Regions from separate parts of the Microbacterium sp. NPDC078428 genome, predicted to be linked through region 1. Evidence: predicted binding sites of a transcription regulator. Region 1 holds the regulator's gene; each other region holds the start of a gene.

Region 1 (8,864 bases):
GGCTCGAGCAGGAGGACACGGGCGTCGGCGGCGCGCTCGATGACGCCGGGGGTCCCGAGCGGCGTGGCGACGGGCGGTATCCACGCGCGGTGGGCCTGTTTCGCGGCCTCGCGCGCGATGGTGCTCCATCGGGCGACGCCCTTGACGAGTTTCGGCCCCTGCCACCGCGACACGCTACGGGACGCCTGCCACGGGACGATCTCATCGACCCCGAGCTCGGTGGCCGCCTGGACGGCGAGCTCGTCGCGGTCGCCCTTCGCGAGCGCCTGCACGAGCACGATCCGCGGTGCCGCGGCCGGCACGAGGGTGCGGTCGCGGACCCGCACGCGCACCTCCCGCGGCGCGACCGCCTCGCACACGCCGGTCAGCCACGCTCCGCGTCCGTCGCCGAGGGTGATCTCCTCCCCCACCCGCACGCGGCGGACGGCCGCCGCGTGGTGCGCCTCGTCGCCCGTGAGTGCGACCACGTCGCCGACATGCGCGGTCGAGGCCGCGTCGACGACGAAGTGCAGCGGCATCAGTGGTTCCGGAACCTGTCGCGCAGCTTCGCGAAGACGCCCTGGTGGAAGTGGGAGAGCGCCGGCGCGGGCGCCTTGGTGCGCTTGCGCAGCTCCTCGACGAGGGCCCGCTCCTTCGCGTCGAGGCGCGACGGCGTCACGACCTGCACGCCGACGCGCAGATCGCCGCGCTGGCTCCCGCGCAGCGGAGTGATGCCGCGCCCCTTGATCGTCAGGATGTCGCCCGACTGGACACCGGGGCGGATCTCCAGATCGACCGGGCCGTCGAGGCTCTCGATCGTCGTCTCGGTGCCGAGGATCGCATCGGGCATCGACACCTCGAGCGTTGCGAGCAGGTCGTCGCCGTCCCGGCTGAAGACGTCGTCGGCGGCCACGCTGACCTCTATGTACAGATCACCGTTGGGCCCTCCCGCGGGGCCGACCTCGCCGGAACCAGGCAGCTGCAGGCGCAGCCCCGTCTCCACACCCGCCGGGATGTCGATCGAGACGGTGCGCCGGGAGCGCACGCGGCCCTGACCCTGGCAGCTCGAGCAGGGGTACGGGATCGTCGTGCCGTACCCCTGGCACGTGGGGCACGGCACGTTCGTGACGACGTTGCCGAGCAGACTGCGCACCTGACGCTGGATGTGTCCCGCGCCGCGGCAGATGTCGCACGTGACGGGCTGCGTGCCGGGCTGGCAGCACGAGCCCTGGCAGGTATCGCACAGCACGGCCGTGTCGACCTCGAGGTCGCGGTGCGTGCCGAAGACGACATCCCGAAGGTCGAGGTTCACTCGGACGAGGGCGTCCTGCCCGCGCTCCCGGCGCGAGCGCGGGCGCGCCGCGCGCGACCCCCCGCCGCCCCCGCCGAAGAACGTCTCGAAGATGTCGCTGAAACCGCCGAAGCCCGCTCCGGCCCCGCCGAACGCGTCTCCGCCGGAGTCGTAGCGCCGGCGCTGCTCCGGATCGCTGAGCACGTCGTATGCGTGGGTGACGAGCTTGAAGCGCTCCGAGGCATCCTCACCCGGGTTCACATCCGGGTGCAGCTCGCGCGCGAGGCGTCGGTACGCCTTCTTGATCTCGTCGGGTGACGCGTCTCTCGCCACGCCCAGGACGTCGTAATGGTCTGCCACATTCGCCTTTCTTCACGCCCCGTCGTGCGGGGCAGGGGTCGCCTCAGCGGCGGTTCTCGTCCTCGTCGAGCAGACGCGAGAGGTATCGCGCAACGGCCCGCGCCGAGGCGAGGTTGCTGGGATAGTCCATTCGGGTCGGTCCGAGCACGCCCACGCGTGCCACCGCCCCCGATGTCTCGTAGTCGCTCGTCACGACCGATGCTTCGCCGAGCCCCCACGGATCGTTCTCGCGGCCGATGCTGGCCGCGAGACCCTGGGTGTCGGCCACCATCTCCCCCATGAGCCGGAGGAGGGTGACCTGCTCCTCGATCGCCTCGAGGAGCGGGTAGATGCTGCCGCGGAAGTCGGACTCGCGTCGAGCGAGGTTGGCGGCTCCCGCCATGAGCAGGCGGTCCTGGCGGAACTCGTCCAGCTCCTCGGCGACCACATGGCAGAGGGAGAGCAGGGCCGCGTCCACTCCGACGGCCTCGGCCGTCCCGGCGGTGCGGCAGGCCTCGACCCGGTCGGCCGCGTCACGCACGGAGTGACCCACGATCAGCGCCGCCAGGCGCGCCCGCAGCGCGGGCAGGTCCTCGTCCTCAAGGGGCGCCGTGAGCGCGGCGATGCGCTGGGACACCCGGCCCGTGTCGGTCACGAGGACGATGAGCATGCGCGCGGGTGCGATCGCCACCAGCTCGACGTGGGTGACATTGGCACGCGCGAAGGACGGATACTGCACGATGGCCACCTGGCCGGTGAGCTGTGAGAGGACCCGGACCGTGCGCGCGAGGAGGTCGTCGAGATCGCCCGGGTCGCCCAGGAAGGCCGTGATGGCGCTGCGCTGCGCGGGAGAGAGCGGCCGGATGTCGGCGAGGTGGTCGACGAAGACGCGGTAGCCCTTGTCCGTCGGCACCCGCCCGGAGGAGGTGTGAGGCGCCGCGATGAGCTCCTCGTCCTCCAGCTGCGCCATGTCGTTGCGGATCGTGGCGGCGGAGACCCCGAACGCGTGACGCTCGACGATCGACTTGCTGCCGACCGGTTCGTGGGTGGCGACGTAGTCCTGCACGATGGCGCGAAGGACCTGGAGCCCCCGTTCCGAGACCATGGCCTCTCCTCCCGTCCTGGCACTCCGGCAGATCGAGTGCCAATTCTACCGGTTCGCGGCGCGTGCGCTCCGGAAGCGGCCGCTCAGCCCGCCAGTGCGTGCACGACGGCGTCCGCCAGCAGCCGCCCGCGCAGGGTCAGCACGACCCTCCCCCGCACGGCGTCCTCGCCGGAGACGAGCCCGTCGGCGACGAGCCCCGCGACGGAGCGGCGCGCGCCGGCATCCAGCATCTCGAGGGGAAGTCCCTCACGGATGCGGGAGGTCAGCAGCACCCGCTCCAGCTGTGTGGCGGCGGCATCCGGCCTCTCCCGCCCGGCCGCCGGCGAGGCGCCGGACTGCAGGCGCTGGGCGTAGGCGGCGGGATGCTTGACGTTCCACCAGCGCATTCCTGCCACGTGGCTGTGGGCGCCGGGCCCCACGCCCCACCAGTCATCGCCGCGCCAGTAGGCGAGGTTGTGCCGCGAGCGGTGGGTGTCGTCCCGCGCCCAATTGCTCACCTCGTACCATCCGAAGCCCGCGTCGGCGAGGACGCGGTCGGCCAGTTCGTACATGTCGGCCTGCAGGTCGTCGTCGGGGGCGGCGAGCTCGCCCCGGCGGATGCGCCGCGCCAGCGCCGTCCCGTCCTCGACGATGAGGGCGTACGCCGACACGTGGTCGGGCGTGAGCTCCACCGCCTGCGCCAGCGACGCCGCCCAGTCCGCGAGGCTCTCCCCGGGCGCGCCGTAGATGAGGTCGAGGCTGACGGCCAGGCCCGCCCCGCGCGCGGCTCCCACGGCGCGCGCGACGGCGGCGGGGTCGTGCGTGCGGTCGAGCGCCGCGAGCACGTGCGGCACGGCCGACTGCATGCCGATCGAGAGCCTCGTGACCCCCGCGGCGGCCAGCTCGTCTGCGACGACCTGCGTGACGGTGTCGGGGTTGGCCTCCACCGTGATCTCGGCGTTCGGCTCAACGCCGATGTGCGCGCGCACGTCCTCCAGCATCCGCGTCAGTGATCCGGCGGGCAGCAGCGTCGGCGTGCCGCCGCCGAAGAACACGGTGGATGCCGCCCGCAGCGCGCCGGCGTCGGAGAGCACGCGCGCCGCCAGGCGCACCTCCCGACCCGCCTCGGACGGGTAGTCCTCAGCGGTGGCGCCGCGCAGCTCGCCGGCGGTGTATGTGTTGAAGTCGCAGTAGCCGCACCGCACCCGGCAGAAGGGGACGTGCAGGTACACGCCGAGGGCGCGGGTCGGGTCGAGCGGGAGGTCGCCCGGCAGGGCGCCGTCGACCGGTGCGGGATCGCCGAGCGGGAGCGGTCCGGCCACGATCAGCCGGTCGTGTACATCGGCGAGATCGCGCGGACGTAGCCGTCGAAGAGCGCCCGCCGACGGCGTCGCACGAGGGGGCGGATGAGGCGGTATGCGAGCGCGACCGGTGCGTCGAAGGCGCGCACCGTGAACCACACCTCATCGTTGCCCCGCCACTCGATGAGGAACCACTCCTCACCGCTGACGACGGAGCCGCTCACGGTGCCGATCGTGAAGGCGATCCGCCGCGGCTCCTCGGTCACGGAGATGACGCGCAGCTCGGCGTCCGCCCGCAGGCCCGCCACGCGCCCGTGCACCGTCACTGTCGTGCCCGCGCCGGCGAACGGTGTGCCTTCGGCGTCGAAGCGCTGCTCGGCCTCCGTGCTGGCGGGGGCGACGGGGTTTCCCTCGTCGTCGAACCCCACCCCCGCGTACATGGGGCCGGATGCCGGGCGCACATCGCCCAGCTGCAGGCCGGCGCCCTTCTGGGCCGTCCACGACAGCAGGGCCTCGCCCGCGGAGGCGAAGCGCTCCTGACCCGATCCGATCCGGATTGTCCGCTCGGCCGCGATGCTGCGCTCAGGCGGATACTGCATCAGATCCGGTGAGTGCGTTGCGCCTACCGCCGCGTAATCGACGGTGTCGTCTCGGAAAGTCCCGCGCCGCATGCGCCCAACCCTACTTGGCGCCGGTCTCGACGTCGCCGGAGAGCGCGGCGATGAACGCCTCCTGCGGCACCTCGACGCGGCCCACCATCTTCATGCGCTTCTTGCCCTCCTTCTGCTTCTCTAGCAGCTTGCGCTTGCGGGTGATGTCGCCGCCGTAGCACTTGGCGAGCACGTCCTTGCGGATCGCGCGGATGTTCTCGCGGGCGATGATGCGCGCGCCGATCGCGGCCTGGATGGGCACCTCGAACTGCTGGCGCGGAATCAGCTTCTTCAGCCGCTCGGTCATGAGGAGCCCGTACGCGTACGCCTTGTCGCGGTGGACGATCGAGCTGAACGCGTCGACCTTCTCGCCCTGCAGGAGGATGTCGACCTTGACGAGGTCGGCCTCCTGCTCCCCCGCCGGCTCGTAGTCGAGGCTCGCATAGCCCTGCGTGCGCGACTTGAGCTGATCGAAGAAGTCGAACACGATCTCGCCGAGCGGGACGTTGTAGCGGAGCTCGACGCGGTCTTCGCTCAGGTAGTCCATCCCGAGAAGGGTCCCGCGGCGCGACTGGCACAGCTCCATGACCGTGCCGACGTAGTCCTTGGGCGTCAGGATGGCCGCCTTGACCACCGGCTCGGACACCGTCGCGACGCGGCCGTCGGGATACTCGCTCGGATTGGTCACGATCACCTCGGCTCCGGTGTCGGTGACGACGCGATAGACCACGCTCGGTGCCGTCGTGATGAGGTCGAGGTCGAACTCGCGGGCGAGACGCTCGGTGACGATCTCGAGGTGGAGGAGGCCGAGGAATCCGCAGCGGAATCCGAAGCCGAGAGCGACGGAGGTCTCGGGCTCGTAGACCAGGGCGGCATCCGAGAGCTTGAGCTTGTCGAGCGCCTCACGCAGGTCCGGGTAGTCGCTGCCGTCGATCGGGTAGAGGCCGGAGAAGACCATCGGCTTCGGGTCGGTGTACCCCGGCAGGGCCTCATCGGCGGGCTTGCGCGCGGTCGTGACCGTGTCGCCGACCTTCGACTGGCGCACGTCCTTCACGCCCGTGATGAGGTACCCCACCTCGCCGACGCCGAGGCCCTTCGTCGGAGTCGGCTCCGGGCTGGACACACCGATCTCGAGCAGCTCGTGGGTCGCCCGCGTCGACATCATCTGGATGCGCTCACGGGGCTCGAGCTTGCCGTCGACCATGCGCACGTAGGTGACGACGCCGCGGTAGGGGTCGTAGACCGAGTCGAAGATCATCGCGCGAGCGGGCGCCGAGGCATCCCCCTGGGGCGCCGGGATGTCGCGGACGATGCGGTCGAGCAGCTCCTCGACGCCCGCGCCGGTCTTGCCGCTGACGCGGAGTACGTCGTCGGGGTCGCCGCCGATGAGGTTCGCCAGCTCGAGCGCGAACTTCTCCGGGTCAGCAGCGGGCAGGTCGATCTTGTTGAGCACGGGAATGATGTGCAGGTCGTTCTCGAGCGCGAGGTAAAGGTTGGCGAGCGTCTGCGCCTCGATGCCCTGCGCCGCGTCCACCAGGAGGATCGCCCCCTCGCACGCCGCGAGCGAGCGGGAGACCTCGTAGCTGAAGTCGACGTGTCCGGGCGTGTCGATCATGTTGAGCGCGAAGTTCTCGCCGCCCGCCTCCCACGGCATCCGCACGGCCTGGCTCTTGATCGTGATACCGCGCTCGCGCTCGATGTCCATGCGGTCGAGGTACTGCGCGCGCATGTCGCGGTCCGCGACGACTCCCGTGATCTGAAGCATGCGGTCGGCCAGGGTCGACTTGCCGTGATCGATGTGGGCGATGATGCAGAAGTTGCGGAGCTGCTCGGGGGCAGTCGCGGCGGGCTGAGGAGGCGTAGCGGCGCGGGGAGACATGTCCGCTCGATTCTACGCAGTCTCCGCCACCCGATCTGGGGGTGCATCAAACACGACGTTCCGGCGACACGCCAGCTCTTCCAGGACCCGCACCCGCCGGTCCGCGCTCGCGCCTACCCGCCCGCGAACGGGCGGGGACGACGTCACGGAGGCGAAGTTAGGCTGAGGGAATGACGGTGCAGGTGGTCCTCGTCCACGGGATCCGCACGTCAGCGACGATGTGGCGGGCGCAGATCGCGCATCTCGCCGAACGCGGCATCGACGCGCACGCGCTCGACCTGCCCGGACACGGGACCCGGATGGGCGAAGACTTCACGATCGACGGCGCGTTCGAGACGATCGACGCCGCGGTGCGCGAGGCGGCCCGCCACGGCCCTGTCGTGCTCGCGGCCCACTCGATGGGCGGGCTCGTCAGCTGCGAGTACGTCGGCGCACCGGAGGCCCCGCCCGTCGCGGCGTTCGTCGCGGCATCCTGCACCGCCGTTCCCCGCGGACCAGGTCTCGCCACCTACCGGGCACTCGCGCGGCGTTTCGACAGCCTGCCGGATCGAGGCATGCGCCTCACGGAGATGGTGCTCGCCCGGACCCTCCCGGAGGAGACGCGCGACGACTTCGGCGCCGGCGGGTACGCCTTCGACGCACAGGACATCGCGCTCCGCTCGCTGTCGGTGCTCGATCTCACCCGCGCCCTCCGCCGAATCTCGGTGCCCACGTGGTTCATCAACGGGCAGTTCGACCAGCTCCGCATCAACGAACGCCTGTTCCGCCGGCTCGTTCCGCACGCCGAGCTGATCGTCGTCCCGCGCACGAGCCACCTGGTCACCGCGATGCGGCCACGGGTCTTCAACGCGCTCCTCGATCTCGCGATCGCGACGGTCTCGCCCGGAGCGGATCAGCCCGAGCGGACCTGCTAGACTCTTTGATTGGCTTGCGTGTGGGCTTCCCACCCTCACGACCGCTGCGCGACAGCCCTCTCTTGTCGCCGGCACTTCCACAGGCAGACACCTCGACCGAAAGACCCACACGTGGCAAACATCAAGTCGCAGATCAAGCGCAACAAGACCAACGAGAAGGCGCGCGAGCGCAACAAGGCCGTGAAGAGCGAGCTGCGCACCGCCGTGCGCCGCACCCGCCAGGCCGTCGCCTCGGGCGACAAGGCCACGGCCGAGGCCGCTCTGGCGAAGGCGACGAAGAAGCTCGACAAGGCCGTCAGCAAGGGCGTCATCCACAGCAACCAGGCCGCCAACCGCAAGTCGGCGATCGCCAAGCAGGTCGCGTCGCTCTGACCCGCCTGCACACGAGAAAGGCCCGCTCCCGTTTCGGAGCGGGCCTTTTTCGTGGCCGCGGGCCGACCGGGCCCCCTCGTCGCCGCGGCGACTCAGGACCCGAAGGGCGAGCGCGTCGCCACCACCGTCACAAGCCTCTCGAGAGCGAACACCGGGTCTCGAGACGCGCCCTTGACCTCCGCGTCGGCACGCGCAGCCGCCTGGATCGCCAGGCCCAGCTGAGCCTCGGTCCAGCCGACGAGGTCGCGGCGGGCACGATCGACCTGCCAGTCCTTCATGCCGAGCCGTGCGGCCAGGGATGCCGATCCCTCGCGCACGCCGACGACGCGTGCCATCGTGCGCAGCTTCATCGCGAAGGCCGCGACCATCGGCACGGGATCCGCGCCGGATGCCAGGGCGTGCCGCAGTGCGATGAGCGCTTCGCCGTAGCGCCCGGCGATCGCGGTGTCGGCCACGACGAAGGACGAGGTCTCGACGCGACCGCCGTAGTAACGCTGGACGACGGCCTCCGTGACATCGCCCTCGACATCGGCGATGAGCTGCTGGCAGGCCGCCGCGAGCTCGGTGAGGTCGTCGGCGAAGGCGGAGGTGAGCGCTCGTAGGGCCGCGGGGGCGATGCGGCGCTTCGCCGCCTGGAACTCCCCGGCTGCGAAGTCGTACCGATCGGAGTCGCGCTTGACGGCGGCGCACGCGATCTCCACTCCCCCACCCGTTCCCGATCGAATCGCATCGAGCAGCTTCTTGCCGCGCACGCTCGCACCGGTGTGCCGGAGCACGACCGTCGCCCCCTCCTGCGGGTGCGAGAGGTAGGAGATCGCCTCCGCGAGGAACTCGTCTGTGCACTTCTCGACCCCCGCCACCCGCACGAGCCGCGGCTCGCCGAAGAGGGAGGGCGACGTGACCGAGAGCAGCGTGCCCGGCGCGTAGGCGTCTGCGCGCACGTCGGACACCTCGAGCGAGGGGTCCTCCGCCCGGAGGTAGTCGCGCAGCCCCGCGATCGCCCGCTCGGCGCACACCTCTTCCGGGCCGGAGACGAGCACGATCGGCGCGGGCTG
Region 2 (8,864 bases), on a different contig from region 1:
GCGCGAGGCGACGGTCGACGTCGCCGCGATCGCCGCCAATACCCGGCACCTGCGCCGGGTCGCCGGCGTCGACGAGGTGATCGCCGTCGTCAAGGCCGACGGGTACGGCCACGGCGCGGTGCGATCGGCGTTCGCCGCGCTCGAGGGTGGGGCGACGCGGCTCGGGGTCGCCGACATCGGCGAGGCCCTCGCGCTGCGCCGCGCGGGCGTGCGCGCCCCCATCCTCGCGTGGCTGCACGCCCCCGGCGCGTCGTTCGCGGAAGCCGCGGCCGCCGACGTCGAGCTCGGCATCTCGAGCATCGACCAGCTCCTGCAGGCGGCCGCTGCGGCTTCCGGCGAGCGCGCGGTCGGCGTGCACCTGAAGATCGAGACGGGGCTCGGGCGCAACGGCGTCGCGCCCGCCGAGCAGCGCGTCGTCTTCGCCGAGGCGGCCCGGCTGGAGCGGATAGGCAAGGTGCGCGTGATCGGCATCTTCAGCCACCTCTCCAACGCCTCGGCCGACGACGACCGCGAGGCGCTGCGCCGCTTCCAGGAGGGCCTCCTCGAGGCGGCATCCGCCGGACTCACCCCGCCCCTGCGCCACATCGCCGCCACCCACGCCGCGATCGACCTGCCCGAGGCGCGGCTGAACTGCGTGCGCCTGGGGATCGGCATCTACGGCCTCTCGCCGTTCGCGGATCGCTCGTCCGCCGCGCTCGGGCTGCGCCCCGCGATGACGCTGCGTGCCGCCGTCGCCGCCGTGCGCCGGGTCCCCGCGGGTCAAGGCGTCTCCTACGGCTACGACTACCGCGCGCCCGGTCCGACGACGCTCGCGCTCGTGCCGCTCGGATACGCCGACGGCGTCCCGCGGCAGGCCTCCGGTGCGGGGCCCGTGACCATCGGCGGCCGCAGCCTGAGGGTCGCGGGGCGCATCGCGATGGACCAGTTCGTCGTGGACGTCGGCGACACGCCCGTCGCGGTCGGCGACGAGGTCGTCCTGTTCGGCGACCCCACGCTGGGCGTTCCCGCGGCGACGGACTGGGCGGATGCCGCGGGCACCATCAACTACGAGATCGTCACGCGCATCGGCGCCCGGGTTCCCCGTCGGCAGGCGTCGTCATGACCGTATCGGACGCCCTGCTCGGGCGCCACGACATCACCGACGCCCCGGCGATGGAGGAGCTCGGCCGGCGGCTCGGCGCAGGCCTCGAAGCGGGCGACCTGCTCGTGCTCACCGGCCCCCTCGGCGCCGGCAAGACCACGCTCACGCGGGGCATCGCGGAGGGACTCGGGGTGCGGGGCCCGATCCAGAGCCCCACGTTCGTCATCGCCCGCACCCACCCCTCCCTCGCCGGCGGCGCGCCGCTCGTCCACGCCGACGCCTACCGGCTGGGCTCCGCCCTCGAGCTCGACGACCTCGACATCGACGCGGACGGCTCCGTCGTCGTCGTGGAGTGGGGCCGGGGCATGGCCGAGGGCCTGCGCGAGCACTGGTGGGAGGTCGAGATCGAGCGCCCGGTCGGCGGACGCGGGGCCGACACGATGTGCGGCGACCTCTCGCGCACGACGCTCGAGCTCGACGCGGACGCCCCGCGGGTCGTCACGGTCTCGCGCCGGCCGTAGCCGCGGCGCGGACGACACTCCGGACGGCTTCCGGGCGGGGACGTCGTCCTGCGGATACGGGGGTGCTGACAGGCGATCCTTCCGGAGTGTTGTCCGCGCGCAGAGGGGCGGCGCCCGCGTCGCCAGGCTCCTCCTCGGCGCGACTACCCTGGAGGGCGTGATCCTCGCGCTCGACACCTCGCTCGGCTCCGGCGTCGCCGTGGTCGACCTCGACGGCGTCGAGCTCGCCGAGGCGGCCAGCGACAACCCGCTCGGCCATGCCGAGGTGATCGGGGACCTTATCAGGCGGTCGCTCGCCGAGGCGTCCGTGCGCCCCGACCAGATCACCCACGTCGCGGCGGGCATGGGGCCGGGCCCCTTCACGGGCCTGCGCATCGGCGTCGCCGCCGCGCGGGCATTCGCGCTGGCGCGGTCGGCGCGGCTGGTCCCCGTCGTCAGCCACGACGCGGCCGCCCGCACGCACTTCGACGCCGCGGATGCCGACGCCCCCGTCGCGATCGTCACCGATGCGCGCCGCCGGGAGTTCGCGTACACGGTCTACGCCGGTCTCGATCCCCGGGGCGTCCCCGTGCGTGCCACCGAGCCGGCCCTCGCCCCCCGCCACGAGCTCGACGATCGCCTGCGCGAAGCGGGCGCCCGCCGCATCGACGCCTCCCGCATCTCCGCGGCGGCGCTCGGCCGGGTGGCTGCGCACCGGATCGCCACGGGCGACGCCGGCGCGGAGGACGGCATGACGGAACCCCTGTACCTTCGCGCCCCCGACGTGACCCTCGGCGCCGTACCCAAGCGGGTGGGGACATGATGCGGCCCGCGGCCCCGTCGGACCTCGGCGCGATCATGGCGCTCGAACGGGCGTCGTTTCCCACCGATGCCTGGTCCGAGACCATGATGCGGGAGGAGCTCGTCTCGACCCACGCGCACTACGTCGTGCTGGAGGAGGCGGGCCGCGTCGTCGGATACGGGGGAGTGAGGGCCGCCCGCGGCCTGCCCGACGCCGACATCCAGACCCTCGCCCTGGATCCGCAGGTGCGAGGCCGGGGTCAGGGGCGGGCGCTGCTGCGGGCGCTGGTGGGCCATGCCCGCGACAGCGGAGCGAAGAAGGTGTTCCTGGAGGTGCGTGCCGACAATTCCGTCGCGCACTCCCTCTACGTCTCGGAGGGGTTCGGCGAGCTCGGCCGCAGGCCCCGGTACTACCAGCCCGACGGGGTCGACGCGATCGTGATGGAACTCGACCTGCGCACGTGGGCGCCGCAGGGCGAGGCCGAGCCGACCCCCGCCGAGGGTGGCCGGGGTCCGCGGGAGGGGGCGAGCGGATGAACCGCGAGGAACCGCTCGTGCTCGGCATCGAGACCAGCTGCGACGAGACCGGCATCGGCATCGTCCGGGGTCGCACGCTGCTCTCGAACACGATCGCCAGCAGCATGGACGAGCACGCGCGCTTCGGCGGGGTGGTGCCGGAGGTCGCGGCGCGTGCCCACCTCGAGGCCCTGCAGCCCGCCATCGAGGCCGCGCTCGCCGAATCGGGTGTCGCGCTCGCCGATCTGGACGCCGTCGCCGTCACCTCCGGGCCGGGCCTCGCGGGAGCCCTGATGGTGGGCGTCGGCGCGGCGAAGGCGCTCGCCGTGGCCCTCGGAACGCCGCTCTACGCCGTCAACCACCTCGTCGGTCATATCGCCGCCGACCTCCTCGACGCCGATGCCGAGCCGCTCGAGTATCCGACCGTCGCGCTCCTGGTCTCCGGCGGCCACACCTCGCTCCTGCTCGTGCGTGATCTCACGAGCGACGTCGAGCTGCTGGGCGAGACGGTCGACGACGCGGCCGGCGAGGCGTTCGACAAGGTCGCCCGCATCCTGGGGCTGCCCTATCCCGGCGGTCCGGAGATCGATCGCGCCGCGGCGTCCGGCGACCCCCGGGCCATCCGCTTCCCGCGGGGTCTCTCCCGCGCCAGCGACATGGACCGGCACCGCTACGACTTCTCCTTCTCCGGGCTCAAGACCGCCGTCGCCCGCTGGATCGAACATCAGGAGGCGGCCGGCGAGCCCGTGCCCGTGGCGGATGTCGCGGCATCCTTCCGCGAGGCGGTCGTCGACGTGCTCGTGACGAAGGCGCTCGACGCGTGCGTGCGCCACGGCGTGCCCCGGCTGCTGCTGGGGGGCGGGGTCATCGCGAACCGGCGCCTGCGCGAGGTCGCGCTCGAGCGCGCGGATGCCGCGGGCGTCGCGGTGCGGATCCCGCCGCTGTCGCTGTGCACCGACAACGGGGCGATGATCGCCGCGCTCGCCGCGGAACTGATCCGAGCGGGGGGGCAGCCGTCCACGCTCGCGTTCGGCGCGGACTCCACGCTTCCCGTCACCGAGATCCAGGTCGCTGCGGGGAGCGAGCCGGCGTGAGCGCGGAGGAGAAGGACCGCGCGGCGGCCGCAGAACCCGGCCTCGCGAACGCGAGCCCGGTCCCCGCGGAGGGGGCCCCTCCGCCGCCCGCGCGCTTCACCGAGCCGGCCATCCCCTTCGCGCCGCCGGTCGTCCCGCCCGGGCCGTCCCCCCGGGGCGAGGATGACGAGGCGGGGGAGACCGGTCCCGTGCCCTTCCTCGACCGCCGCATCCCCTTCGGACCCTGGGACCCGCCCGCCCCCGCGAAGGACCGGCGGCGCCTCGCGGGGTGGGCGCTCGTCATCGCCGTGGTCGGCCTCGCGGCCTCGTTGTTCGTCGGCTGGGGTTTTCCGATCGGCGTCGTCGCGGTCGTCGTGGCGGCGATGGCCCTGCGCCGCCCCGAGGAGGGACGCCAGGCCGCGGCGTGGGCGCTCGCGCTCGGCATCCTCTCGATCATCTACAGCGCGATCTGGATCGTCTGGGCGGCGATGCAGGCCGATCTCTTCGCCTGACGCGGGCGGGGGCCGTGCGTCAGACGCGATCGGCGAGGATCGCCAGGCGACCGCCGCCCGCACGCGTGAGCAGAAGGGTCGCCGACTCCGGCCCCTGCAGGCGCAGCCTCGTGCGCAGCACCGCGGGATCCACGTCGACGCCGCGCTTCTTGATCTCGAGCGTGCCGATGCCTCGCTCGCGGAGGGCGCGGGCGAGCTTCTTCGTGTCGGTCGGGAGCACCTCCCGCACGCGGAAGGTCGACACGAACGGGCTCGTGAGGGCAGCGTCGCCGGTGAGGTAGGCGATCCCGGGTGCGATCGGCCCGGCCTGCAGCGATCGCGCGACGTCGCCGATGAGGCGGGCGCGGATGACGGAGCCCGCCGGTTCGTGCACGAACGCCCCGAGCGCGCTGACGTCTTCGTCGGGGGCATCGTGCTCGGCGGTCAGTTCGTGCGCGCCGCCGTCGGTCAGCACCACGGCGGCGCGACCGATACCTGGCCGGGCGAGCTCCCTCGACCACAGCACGAGCTCGATCGTGGAGCCGTCGACGGTGATCCACTGCGCCTCGGCGCCCACCGGGATGAGGTTCCGATCCAGACCCGGACCGAGCTTGATGCCGGTCGCCCGGCGCTCCGCCACCTCGAACGCCCACGACAGCGTGGGCGAGTACTCGTCGGGGTCGCTCAGGCGGGTCGTCTCGGTACGGCCCGCCGTGCGGCGGGCGGGGTCCAGCCACACGCCCACCTGCGGCCCGAGGTCGATCGACTCGGCGAGGGCGTTCGAGACCCGGGCGGTTTCCCCGAACGGCGCGAGGTTGAAGGCCGCGAGGGCGGCCGTGACCTCGTCCGCCTCGACGGCGTGGACGTCCAGCCCGAGCCCGGCGGCGCCCATGGCGTCGCCCCCGATCCCGCATCCGAGGTCGGCGACGGAGGCGATCCCGGCGTCGCGGAAGCGCCGGGCGTGCAGGGTGGAGACCGACAGGCGCGTGGACTGCTCGAGGCCGGCGCGGGTGAACAGCATCCGCGCCGCGAGGTCGCCGAACTTCGCGCGGGCACGCCGCCGCAGGCGCGACTGGCCGACGACGGCCGAGACGAGGTCGGGGGAGTAGCCCGCGGCGCGCAGCCGGGTGACCTCGCGCGCCACGTCGGCGGCCGATTCCACCGGCGGCGTCGCGTCGAGCAGCCGCAGGCCCTCGGGGGTCAGCAGGGCCGTGAGCTCGGTCATCTCCACCCGCACCACCCTACGGCGGGCGACGCCGTCATCCGCTGGCACTCGCGTTGCGGGAGTGCCAGCGGATGCCTACACTGTCATTAGCACTCTCGCAGCGAGGTTGCTAATGAGTCTTGGATCAAGAAAGAGGTAGACCGTGACGGTTTCCACTCAGGTTTCCATCAAGCCGCTCGAGGACCGCATCGTCATCCGCCAGGTCGAGGCGGAGCAGACGACGGCCTCCGGCCTGGTCATCCCCGACACCGCGAAGGAGAAGCCCCAGGAGGGCGAGGTCGTCGCGGTGGGCCCCGGCCGCATCGATGACAACGGCAACCGCGTTCCGCTCGATGTCGCCGTCGGCGACCGCGTGATCTACAGCAAGTACGGCGGAACCGAGGTCAAGTTCGGCGCCGACGAGTTCCTCGTGCTCTCGGCCCGCGACGTGCTCGCGGTCGTCGTTCGCTGAGCGACGCACACCACCGAAGGACCCGGATGCCGCGGCATCCGGGTCCTTCGTCGTTTGCGGGTGCGCCGAGGTGTCGCGACCGGGTCCTCCCGCTGAGTGAGCGGGGGCACGCGGCGTCCCGAGCCGGACGTCGCTCCGGCGGTAGGCTGAGCCGGTGAACCACGCGCCCGATCCCGCCCGGGAGCGTGCTCTCGGCGGGGTGTACGCCTTCACGGCGTACCTGCTCTGGGGATTCCTGCCGCTGTACTTCCTCACCCTGGCCCCGACGGGCCCGTGGGAGATCGTCGCGTGGCGCATCCTGCTCTCGCTGGTCTTCTGCGCCGTGCTCCTGAGTGTGACCCGCTCCTGGGGAGCGTTCGGGCGCATCATCCGCCAGCCCCGCCTGCTGCTGTGGACGGCGCTCGCGGGAGCCGTCATCTACGTCAACTGGCAGGTGTTCCTCATCGCGACCCTGTCCGGGCACGTGATCGAGACGAGCCTGGGTTACTTCATCAACCCCATCTTCACCGTCATCCTGGGCGTTCTCGTCCTGCGCGAGAGCCTCCGGATGACGCAGTGGATCGCGATCGGCATCAGCGCCCTCGCCGTCGGCGTCATCGTCGTCGGGTACGGCACCTTCCCGTGGATAGCCCTGACCCTCGCGGCATCCTTCGGCGTCTACGGTCTCGTCAAGAAGCAGATCGGCCCTCGCGTGGACGCGGTCAGCGGACTCACCCTGGAGTCGTTCTGGCTCGCGCCCGTCGCGATCGGGCAGCTGGTCGCGGTCTCGTTCGCATCCGGCCTCACCTTCGGCACGGCCGGTGTGTGGCACGCGGTGCTGCTCTCGCTGGCAGGGGTTGCGACGGCGACACCGCTGCTGTTCTTCGCTGCCGGTGCGCGGCGGGTGCCACTGACCGTCATCGGGCTGCTCCAGTTCATCGCCCCGATCATGCAGTTCGTCACCGGCGCGTGGATCCTCGGAGAGCCGATGCCGCTCGAGCGGTGGATCGGCTTCGGCCTGGTGTGGGTCGCCCTGTCGGTCCTGACGATCGATCAGCTGCTGTACTCGCGCCGCCACAGGGGCGTCTCGGACGTCGCCCCGATCACCTGACCGGCGAAGCGGGCGGGGCCCACGCGGGCGGATGCGGTTCTGCGTACCAGGTACCGGCATCCGCGGCACCGGGTCCGACGCCGTCGTCTCGCCGGGGTGATTTCGGGCTGATGAGACGGCCGTTATCGTGCCGTGACCATCTCGTGACACATCGTTAACGCACCGCAACGTTGGAACGCGGGTCCCGCGCTTAGGGTGAGATCCACGAGGTCGGCGCCCGGGCCGGCCCAGCGTTCGTTTACAGCAAGGAGCACTATGAGCGTCTTCTCCCGTTCGCGCGGAAAGGTCGTCGGTGGCATCGCCGTCGTCGGCGTCGGCGCGCTCTTCCTCGCGGGTTGTGCCGGCAGCGGCGGCGACACCGAATCGTCCGCCCCGGCAGCCGAAGCCGGAGAGGAGATGACCCTCACGATCGGAACGGCACTGCCCCAGACGGGCAACCTCGCCTTCCTCGGCCCGCCGGAGGAGGCCGGTGTGGCCTACGCGACGGCACAGATCAACGAGGCCGCGGCCGAGACGGGCCTGACCCTCGACGTCATCTACGGCGACTCGGGCGACACCGACAACAAGGCCTACGAGACCGAGATCCCGCGTCTGCTCGGTGAGGGCGTGTCCGCCATCATCGGCGCCGCATCGTCGGGCACCTCGCTGCAGTTCATCGACCAGGTCGTGGGTGCCGGCGTCATCCAGTTCTCGCCCGCCAACACCTCGGACGCGTTCACGACCTACGACGACAACGGGCTGTACTTCCGCACGGCGCCCTCGGACGTCCTGCAGGGCGAGGTGCTCGGAAACCTCATCGCCGAGGACGGCAACCAGACGCTCGGCATGATCGTGCTGAACGACTCGTACGGCACCGGTCTCGCCGGCTACGTCACCGAGGCCTTCGAGGCCGCGGGCGGCGAGGTCGTTGCGGCGCCCACCTACAACACGGGTGACACGTCGTTCGACGCTCAGATCAGCGAGGTCGTCGCGGCCGACCCCGACGCGATCGCCCTGATCACGTTCGAGGAGGTCACGACGATCCTGCCGAGCCTGTTCGGTCAGATCCCCAGCGACAAGCTCTACTTCGTCGACGGCAACCTGTCGAACTTCGGCGATCAGTTCCCCGCGGGCTCGCTCACGGGCGCGAAGGGCACGCTGCCGGGTCTGACGATCGACTCCATCGCCGCCTTCACGGATGAGCTGGACGCGTTCCTGGAGGCCGAGGGCATCGCCGCGCTCGAGGAGTACAGCTACGCGGCCGAGTCCTACGACGCCACGATCCTGCTGGCGCTCGCCTCGCTCGCGGCCGGCTCGACCGACAGCGCCGCGATCGCGGAGAAGCTCGTCGAGGTCTCCGGCGGCTCCGGCGACGGAGAGTCCTGCTCCAGCTACGCGGAGTGCGCCGAGATCATCCTCGGCGGCGGTGTCGCCGACTACGACGGCGTCTCCGGTCCGATCACCTTCGACGAGGTCGGCGACCCGACCGAGGCGTCGATCGGCATCTACGAGTTCGGCGACGACAACACCTACGCGGCCTACGAGGGCTGATCCCTCTCCACCCGCAACGGCAGCGGCCCCGGTTCTTCGGAAACGGGGCCGCTGTTTGTCGGTGGCGGCGGCTCAGGGGCGGCGCAGCGTGACAACACTCCGGACG
Region 3 (5,903 bases), on a different contig from region 1:
TCGTGAGGAAGAGGCCCGCGATCGACGCAGCGTTCTGCAGCGCGGAACGGGTCACCTTGGCCGGGTCGATGATTCCCTGCGCGAACAGGTCACCGTACTCACCGGTCGCGGCGTTCAGGCCGAAGCCGGGCTCCAGCTCCGCGACCTTGTTGGCCACGACGCCCGGCTCGAGACCGGCGTTGAGCGCGATCTGCTTGAGCGGCGCCTCGATCGCGACGCGAACGATGTTCGCACCGGTCGCCTCGTCGCCCGTGAGCTCGAGGCCCTCGAACGCGATCTTGCCGGCCTGGATGAGCGCGACGCCACCACCGGGGACGATGCCCTCCTCGACAGCCGCCTTCGCGTTGCGCACGGCGTCCTCGATGCGGTGCTTGCGCTCCTTGAGCTCGACCTCGGTGGCCGCGCCCGCCTTGATAACGGCAACGCCGCCGGCGAGCTTGGCGAGGCGCTCCTGCAGCTTCTCGCGGTCGTAGTCGCTGTCGGTGTTCTCGATCTCGCGACGGATCTGGGTCACGCGACCCTCGATCTGCGACGAGTCGCCGGCACCCTCGACGATGGTGGTCTCGTCCTTGGTGATGATGACCTTGCGGGCACGGCCGAGCAGGTCGACGGTGGCGTTCTCGAGCTTGAGGCCGACCTCCTCGGTGATGACCTGGCCACCCGTGAGGATCGCGATGTCCTGCAGCTGCGCCTTGCGACGGTCGCCGAAGCCGGGGGCCTTGACGGCGGCCGACTTGAAGATGCCGCGGATCTTGTTCAGCACCAGGGTCGCGAGAGCTTCGCCCTCGACGTCCTCGGCGATGATGAGGAGCTCCTTGCCCTCCTGGATCACCTTGTCGACGATCGGGAGAAGATCCTTGATGTTCGAGATCTTCTGGTTCGCGATGAGGATGTAGGGCTCCTCGAAGACCGCTTCCTGACGCTCGGGGTCGGTGACGAAGTAGGGGTTGATGTAGCCCTTGTCGAACCGCATGCCCTCGGTCAGCTCGAGCTCGGTGCCGAACGTGTTCGACTCCTCGACCGTGACGACGCCTTCCTTGCCGACCTTGTCGATCGCCTCGGCGATGAGCTCGCCGATCGTCGGGTCAGCGGCCGAGATCGAGGCGGTCGCCGCGATCTGCTCCTTGGACTCGACCTCCTTGGCGCCCTCGAGCAGCTGGTCGGTGATGGCCTTGACGGCCTTCTCGATGCCGCGCTTGAGCGAGATGGGGTCGGCGCCGGCCGCGACGTTGCGCAGGCCTTCGCGCACGAGAGCCTGGGCGAGAACGGTGGCGGTGGTGGTGCCGTCACCCGCGACGTCGTCGGTCTTCTTGGCGACCTCCTTGACCAGCTCGGCGCCGATCTTCTCGTAGGGGTCGTCGAGCTCGATCTCCTTGGCGATCGACACGCCGTCGTTCGTGATGGTGGGGGCGCCCCACTTCTTCTCGAGCACGACGTTGCGACCGCGCGGGCCGAGCGTCACCTTGACGGCGTCGGCGAGGATGTTCAGGCCGCGCTCGAGGCCGCGACGGGCCTCTTCGTCGAAAGCGATGATCTTTGCCATGTGTGTGTCGTCCCTCCCGGACGTAGGTTTGGGTTTAGCACTCCGACAATGGGAGTGCTAACCACATTCTGGCACTCGCCCCGGGAGAGTGCAAGCCGCATGACGGCGGGCGACCGGATGCCGCGCCGCGGCGCTCAGCGCACCGACACCGAACCGCCCGACCCGGTCGGCACGAGCTCGACCCACGTCGCACCGGGCGCGAGGTGGATGGCGACGCCGTGGGCGTTGGTCAGCTGGAGGGGCGCCTCGCGGGAGGGCTTCGTCCACGTCGCCTCCAGCACCTTGCCGCCCGTGGCGATCCACGCGGCACCCGAGCCGATCATGACGGTGCGCGGGATTTCTCCGTACGCCCAGTCGATGTCGACCGCGACCACGACCACGTTCGTCGCCGACAGCGGCGCGCCGGAGGGGTCGGTGTCGGCGGCCCCGTTCTGGCCGCGCAGGTAGCCACCGCTGCCGGCATCCCACTGCCACTGCCTGCTCTGGCGCGGCGAGAACGACAGGTCGAACCCGGCCGAGGAACGCCCGTAGGCCGCCGCCGACGCGGCGACGGGCATCGAGGTGAAGGCGAACTGCGGCGCCGGCGCCGGGATCTGCGCATAGGCCTGCACCAGCTCGCGCGCGCTGACGATGACGTTGTGGGGTGCGGCCTTTCCGCTCGTGCGATGCATGAAGCGATCGTCGGCGCCACCGTGGATGGCGTTGTGCACCGAGGTCGCGAGCATCATGTCGACGAACCGCTGCTGCCCGCCCGAGTAGGCGATGACCCCACCGAGCGGCTCGACGATGTCGGGATCCATGGGACGGATGCTGCGGACCGGGCCGATCTCGTCGGGGATGTCGGAGGACCACACCGCGACGTAGCGGGTGAGACCGCCCTCGACGAGCTCCTCGAAGACGACGTCGGCGCGCTCCAGCCCCACCTGGGGCCGCGCCGCGGGGTGGTTGTCGATCTTCGCCGAGAGGGCGGGGCCCGCGACGCCGCCCGCGGGCACCGCGGTGCCACGCAGCGGATGCGGGACCGTCTGCGGCGCCTCGGGCGCCGGCTCGACCGTTGCGGTCGGAGACGGCGCCGGCGGCACCGTCGTCGCGATGGGAACGGGCGCAGCGTCGGAGGACGCGGCGCATCCGGCGAGCGCCATTGCGGCCATCGCGAGCACGGCGACCCGGAGGCGGGCGCGGCGGCGCGCGGCGATCGTCATGCGCGACAGACTAGGGCCGGTGCGGCGCGCCGCCGTGCCGACACGGCGAGGGCCGTGGGCGCCGGGTCAGACGACCCGCACAGACTCGGCCTGCGGACCCTTCTGCCCGGCGCCGACGGTGAACTCCACCTGCTGCCCCTCTTCGAGCACCCGGAATCCGGTCATGTCGATGTTGGAGTAGTGAACGAAGACGTCCTGTCCGCCCTCGGCGACGGTGATGAACCCGTAGCCCTTCTCGGCGTTGAACCACTTGACGGTGCCCTGGGCCATGCGTGCGCTCCTGTTACTGCGGGGTGAGACACGGCCATGCTAGCCACGCGGAACGACGCGGATCCGGCGCTCGGGCAACTGTTGACACAGGGGCCGCGAACTCTTAATCGGACGGAAACACGCCGCCGCCACGGCGCGCGCGGAGGCGCTCTACGGTGCGGTGCCCGAGCCGCCCTCGGTGCCGTCCTGGATCTCGGTGCCGTCCTGGATCTCGGTGCCGTCTTCGATCTCGGTGCCGTCGTTGCTCTCGGCGGCCGCCGTGCGGTCGGTTCCGACGATCACCGTAAGCTGCGTCGCGGGCGTTCCCGGAAGCGGGTACTCGGGGTCGAGCACGACGTCGGCCGCCCCCAGGATGCCGGCGAGACCGCGTGCGGCGGCCTCGGCCTCCGCCGCCGCGTAGTAGACGGTCGTGGTGGGGAACTCCCGGTCCCCGGCGTTGCTCGCGAGCACCCCCGATTCGGGCCAGCCCTGGGCGACGAGCTCATCCTTCACCCGGGTCGCGAGGCCGGCCTCCGGCGTGCCGTTGAGCACGAGCACCGTGTACGAGGTGTCGACGACGGGCGCGACGGTGTCGACCGGCGCCGCGGTCGGCGCGGGCTCGGGGAACAGGACGATACGCCCCTGCGCGACGAGCGAGGCGAAGATGCCGGCGCCGATCAGGACGACCGTCGCGACGGCCGCCCAGAGGAACAGGCCGGGGCCGCCGAAGCGCGGGTTCTCGGCCCGGTGCGCACCGACGCGTCCGCGGGAGGGCGGGATGTCGTCGAAACGGTCGGCAGGGGACGGGGACACCAGAGCATGCTACCGGGGGGCGTCCGCGTGTCCCGTCACGGGCAGGCGGAAGCGGTCAGCGGGTGACGGTCAGCGGGTGACGGTCAGCGGGTGACGGTCAGCGGGTGACGGTCAGCGGGTGACGGTCAGCGGGTGACGGTCAGCGGGTGACGGCCCGCTCGCGGGCGGCGCGCTCCGCCGCGCGCCGATCGCGGATGCGGCGGAGCCGGCCGACGAGCAACGGATCGTGGGCGGGGGCCTCGGCGGTGTCGATCAGGCGTCCGAGCAGCTGATAATACCGGGCGGGCGTCAGACCGAGCTGGCTGCGGATCGCCTCCTCCTTCGCGCCCGCGTGGCGGCGCCAGTCGGCCTCGAAGTCGAGGATCGCGCGCTGCTGATCTGTCAGCTCTTCAGCCATGCCTTCACGGTACGCCGGGACCCGCCGTCAGCACGCGCGCCACTCCAGCCACGCCCCGAGCGGGTCGCACTTCGCAACCACCTGCCCGTCGAGCGTCAGGTGGAAGCCCGATGCAGCGGCGCCCGTCGACGCCTGCTGCGCCCCGGACATCCCCGCCGGATGGATCGACACCCAGCGCACGTCCCGCTCGGTCAACGCCCGCCGCAGCTCCTCCCTCCCGGCGCGCGGCACGTGCGGTAGGAGCCCGGGGGTCGTGACGACGATGCTCGCGCCGGGCGCCGCGCGGCGCGCATCGGCGATCGCATCGTCGAGGGTCGCCGGGTCGGCGGCGTCGCCCGCGATCATGCGCGGCGGGGCGGCAGCCGCGACATCCAGCGCGGCGGCGATGCGCTCGGCGCGCCCGTCCTCCCCCGGCCAGACGAGCGCCTCGAGGAAGGCGCGATCGGCGGCATCCCGCGCGTCGAGAGGCGCGAGGTCCACGCCCACGCGGGTGAGCACGCGCGGCAGCGTGAGCTCCCCGCCGCCCGCACCGCGCATCTCGGACGCGAGCACGACTGTGGCCGGCCCTTCGACCGGATCGAGCCGCACGTCGCGCGTGCCCCAGAAGCGGTAGGAGTACCTGTCCGGATACAGGCACAGCCCCGCAGAGGCGCCCAGCTCGACGAGCGCGACCGGCCCCGGCACGAGCGAGAGCGCCGCGACCAGCGGCGCGCAGCGCAGCGGCTCGTTCGTCTGCAACGAGCGGGCGGATGCCTCGGCCACGAGCCGATCGCCATGCTCGCGCAGCCACCGCCGGAGCCCCGCCCAGGGCCCCACCGGCGCGCCCTGCATGCGCGCGACGGCGAAGACGAGGGGTGGCTGGCGACGGGTGGCCGGTATGCGGGCCAGCAGGGCCGCCGTCTCCGGGTCCTCCGCGATCCCGCGCGCCCAGTCCTCGTACACGTCCGAACGCCCGCGCGCCTCGTCATCGGCGAACCGCGCGTACCGCTCGATGACCGCTGCCGCGTCGTCCATGACGCCATTCAACCGCGGACGCGCCCGTACGCCCGCCAACCGCGGTTGAATAGAGGGGATCTACCCGAGGAGGACCAATGTCGTACAGCGTCGACAAGACCGACGACCAGTGGCGCGAGGAACTGAGCGCCGACCGTTACGCCGTGCTGCGGGAGGCCGCCACCGAGCGCCCCTGGACCGGCGAACTGCTCGACGAGCACCGCGCTGGGCTCTACACGTGCGCCGCGTGCGGCGTCGAGCTCTTCCAGAGCGGAACGAAGTTCGACTCCGGCTGCGGCTGGCCGAGCTTCTACGAGTCGATCCGCCCCGACGCCGTGGAGCTGATCGAGGACAACAGCCACGGCATGGTGCGTACCGAGGTGCGTTGCGCGGCGTGCGGCTCGCACCTGGGGCACGTCTTCCCCGACGGCTTCGGCACCCCCACGGGCGACCGTTACTGCATGAACTCCCTCGCGCTCGGATTCGCCCCCGAGAAGTGAGCGCGCGCGAGGCGGCTCTGAGCCGCCGGTCCTTCTCGAAGGTGACCGACGACGCGCCGGGCCACGACGAGCTGCTCTCGCTCGTCGCCGCGGCCGGGCGCGTTGCCGATCACTCCGGGCTGACCCCGTGGCGGCTGATTGAGCTGCGCGGCGACGACCGCCTCGTGCTGGGACGCGCGATCAACAAGGCGGAGGGCGAGAAGGGG

What was found. Region 1 encodes HrcA, which represses chaperone genes, less so after heat shock. Its sites were predicted from a motif close to TTNGCACTCGNNNNNNNCGAGTGCNAA; they were not measured.
Region 2: groES (co-chaperone GroES) is a predicted target of HrcA. The motif match lies at 5,729-5,755, and genes of this name have one in related genera.
Region 3: groL (chaperonin GroEL) is a predicted target of HrcA. The motif match lies at 1,578-1,604, and genes of this name have one in related genera.

Annotation. Positions count from the first base shown of each region.
Region 1 is NZ_JBITUP010000003.1:388,071-396,934, forward strand. It holds gene ACIGCK_RS08265 (16S rRNA (uracil(1498)-N(3))-methyltransferase) at 1-518, opposite strand, end outside; gene dnaJ (molecular chaperone DnaJ) at 518-1,630, opposite strand; gene hrcA (heat-inducible transcriptional repressor HrcA) at 1,674-2,714, opposite strand; gene hemW (radical SAM family heme chaperone HemW) at 2,798-4,015, opposite strand; gene ACIGCK_RS08285 (DUF1990 family protein) at 4,018-4,665, opposite strand; gene lepA (translation elongation factor 4) at 4,676-6,523, opposite strand; gene ACIGCK_RS08295 (alpha/beta fold hydrolase) at 6,694-7,437, shown strand; gene rpsT (30S ribosomal protein S20) at 7,549-7,809, shown strand; gene holA (DNA polymerase III subunit delta) at 7,902-8,864, opposite strand, start outside.
Region 2 is NZ_JBITUP010000002.1:381,399-390,262, reverse strand. It holds gene alr (alanine racemase) at 1-1,102, shown strand, start outside; gene tsaE (tRNA (adenosine(37)-N6)-threonylcarbamoyltransferase complex ATPase subunit type 1 TsaE) at 1,099-1,602, shown strand; gene tsaB (tRNA (adenosine(37)-N6)-threonylcarbamoyltransferase complex dimerization subunit type 1 TsaB) at 1,760-2,404, shown strand; gene rimI (ribosomal protein S18-alanine N-acetyltransferase) at 2,401-2,919, shown strand; gene tsaD (tRNA (adenosine(37)-N6)-threonylcarbamoyltransferase complex transferase subunit TsaD) at 2,916-3,992, shown strand; gene ACIGCK_RS06020 (hypothetical protein) at 3,989-4,483, shown strand; gene ACIGCK_RS06015 (SAM-dependent methyltransferase) at 4,503-5,693, opposite strand; gene groES (co-chaperone GroES) at 5,830-6,138, shown strand; gene rarD (EamA family transporter RarD) at 6,293-7,228, shown strand; gene ACIGCK_RS06000 (ABC transporter substrate-binding protein) at 7,484-8,758, shown strand.
Region 3 is NZ_JBITUP010000002.1:261,553-267,455, forward strand. It holds gene groL (chaperonin GroEL) at 1-1,543, opposite strand, end outside; gene ACIGCK_RS05415 (DUF3048 domain-containing protein) at 1,678-2,745, opposite strand; gene ACIGCK_RS05420 (cold-shock protein) at 2,812-3,015, opposite strand; gene ACIGCK_RS05425 (LytR C-terminal domain-containing protein) at 3,166-3,807, opposite strand; gene ACIGCK_RS05430 (DUF3263 domain-containing protein) at 3,947-4,204, opposite strand; gene ACIGCK_RS05435 (DUF2332 family protein) at 4,232-5,218, opposite strand; gene msrB (peptide-methionine (R)-S-oxide reductase MsrB) at 5,296-5,697, shown strand; gene ACIGCK_RS05445 (nitroreductase family protein) at 5,694-5,903, shown strand, end outside.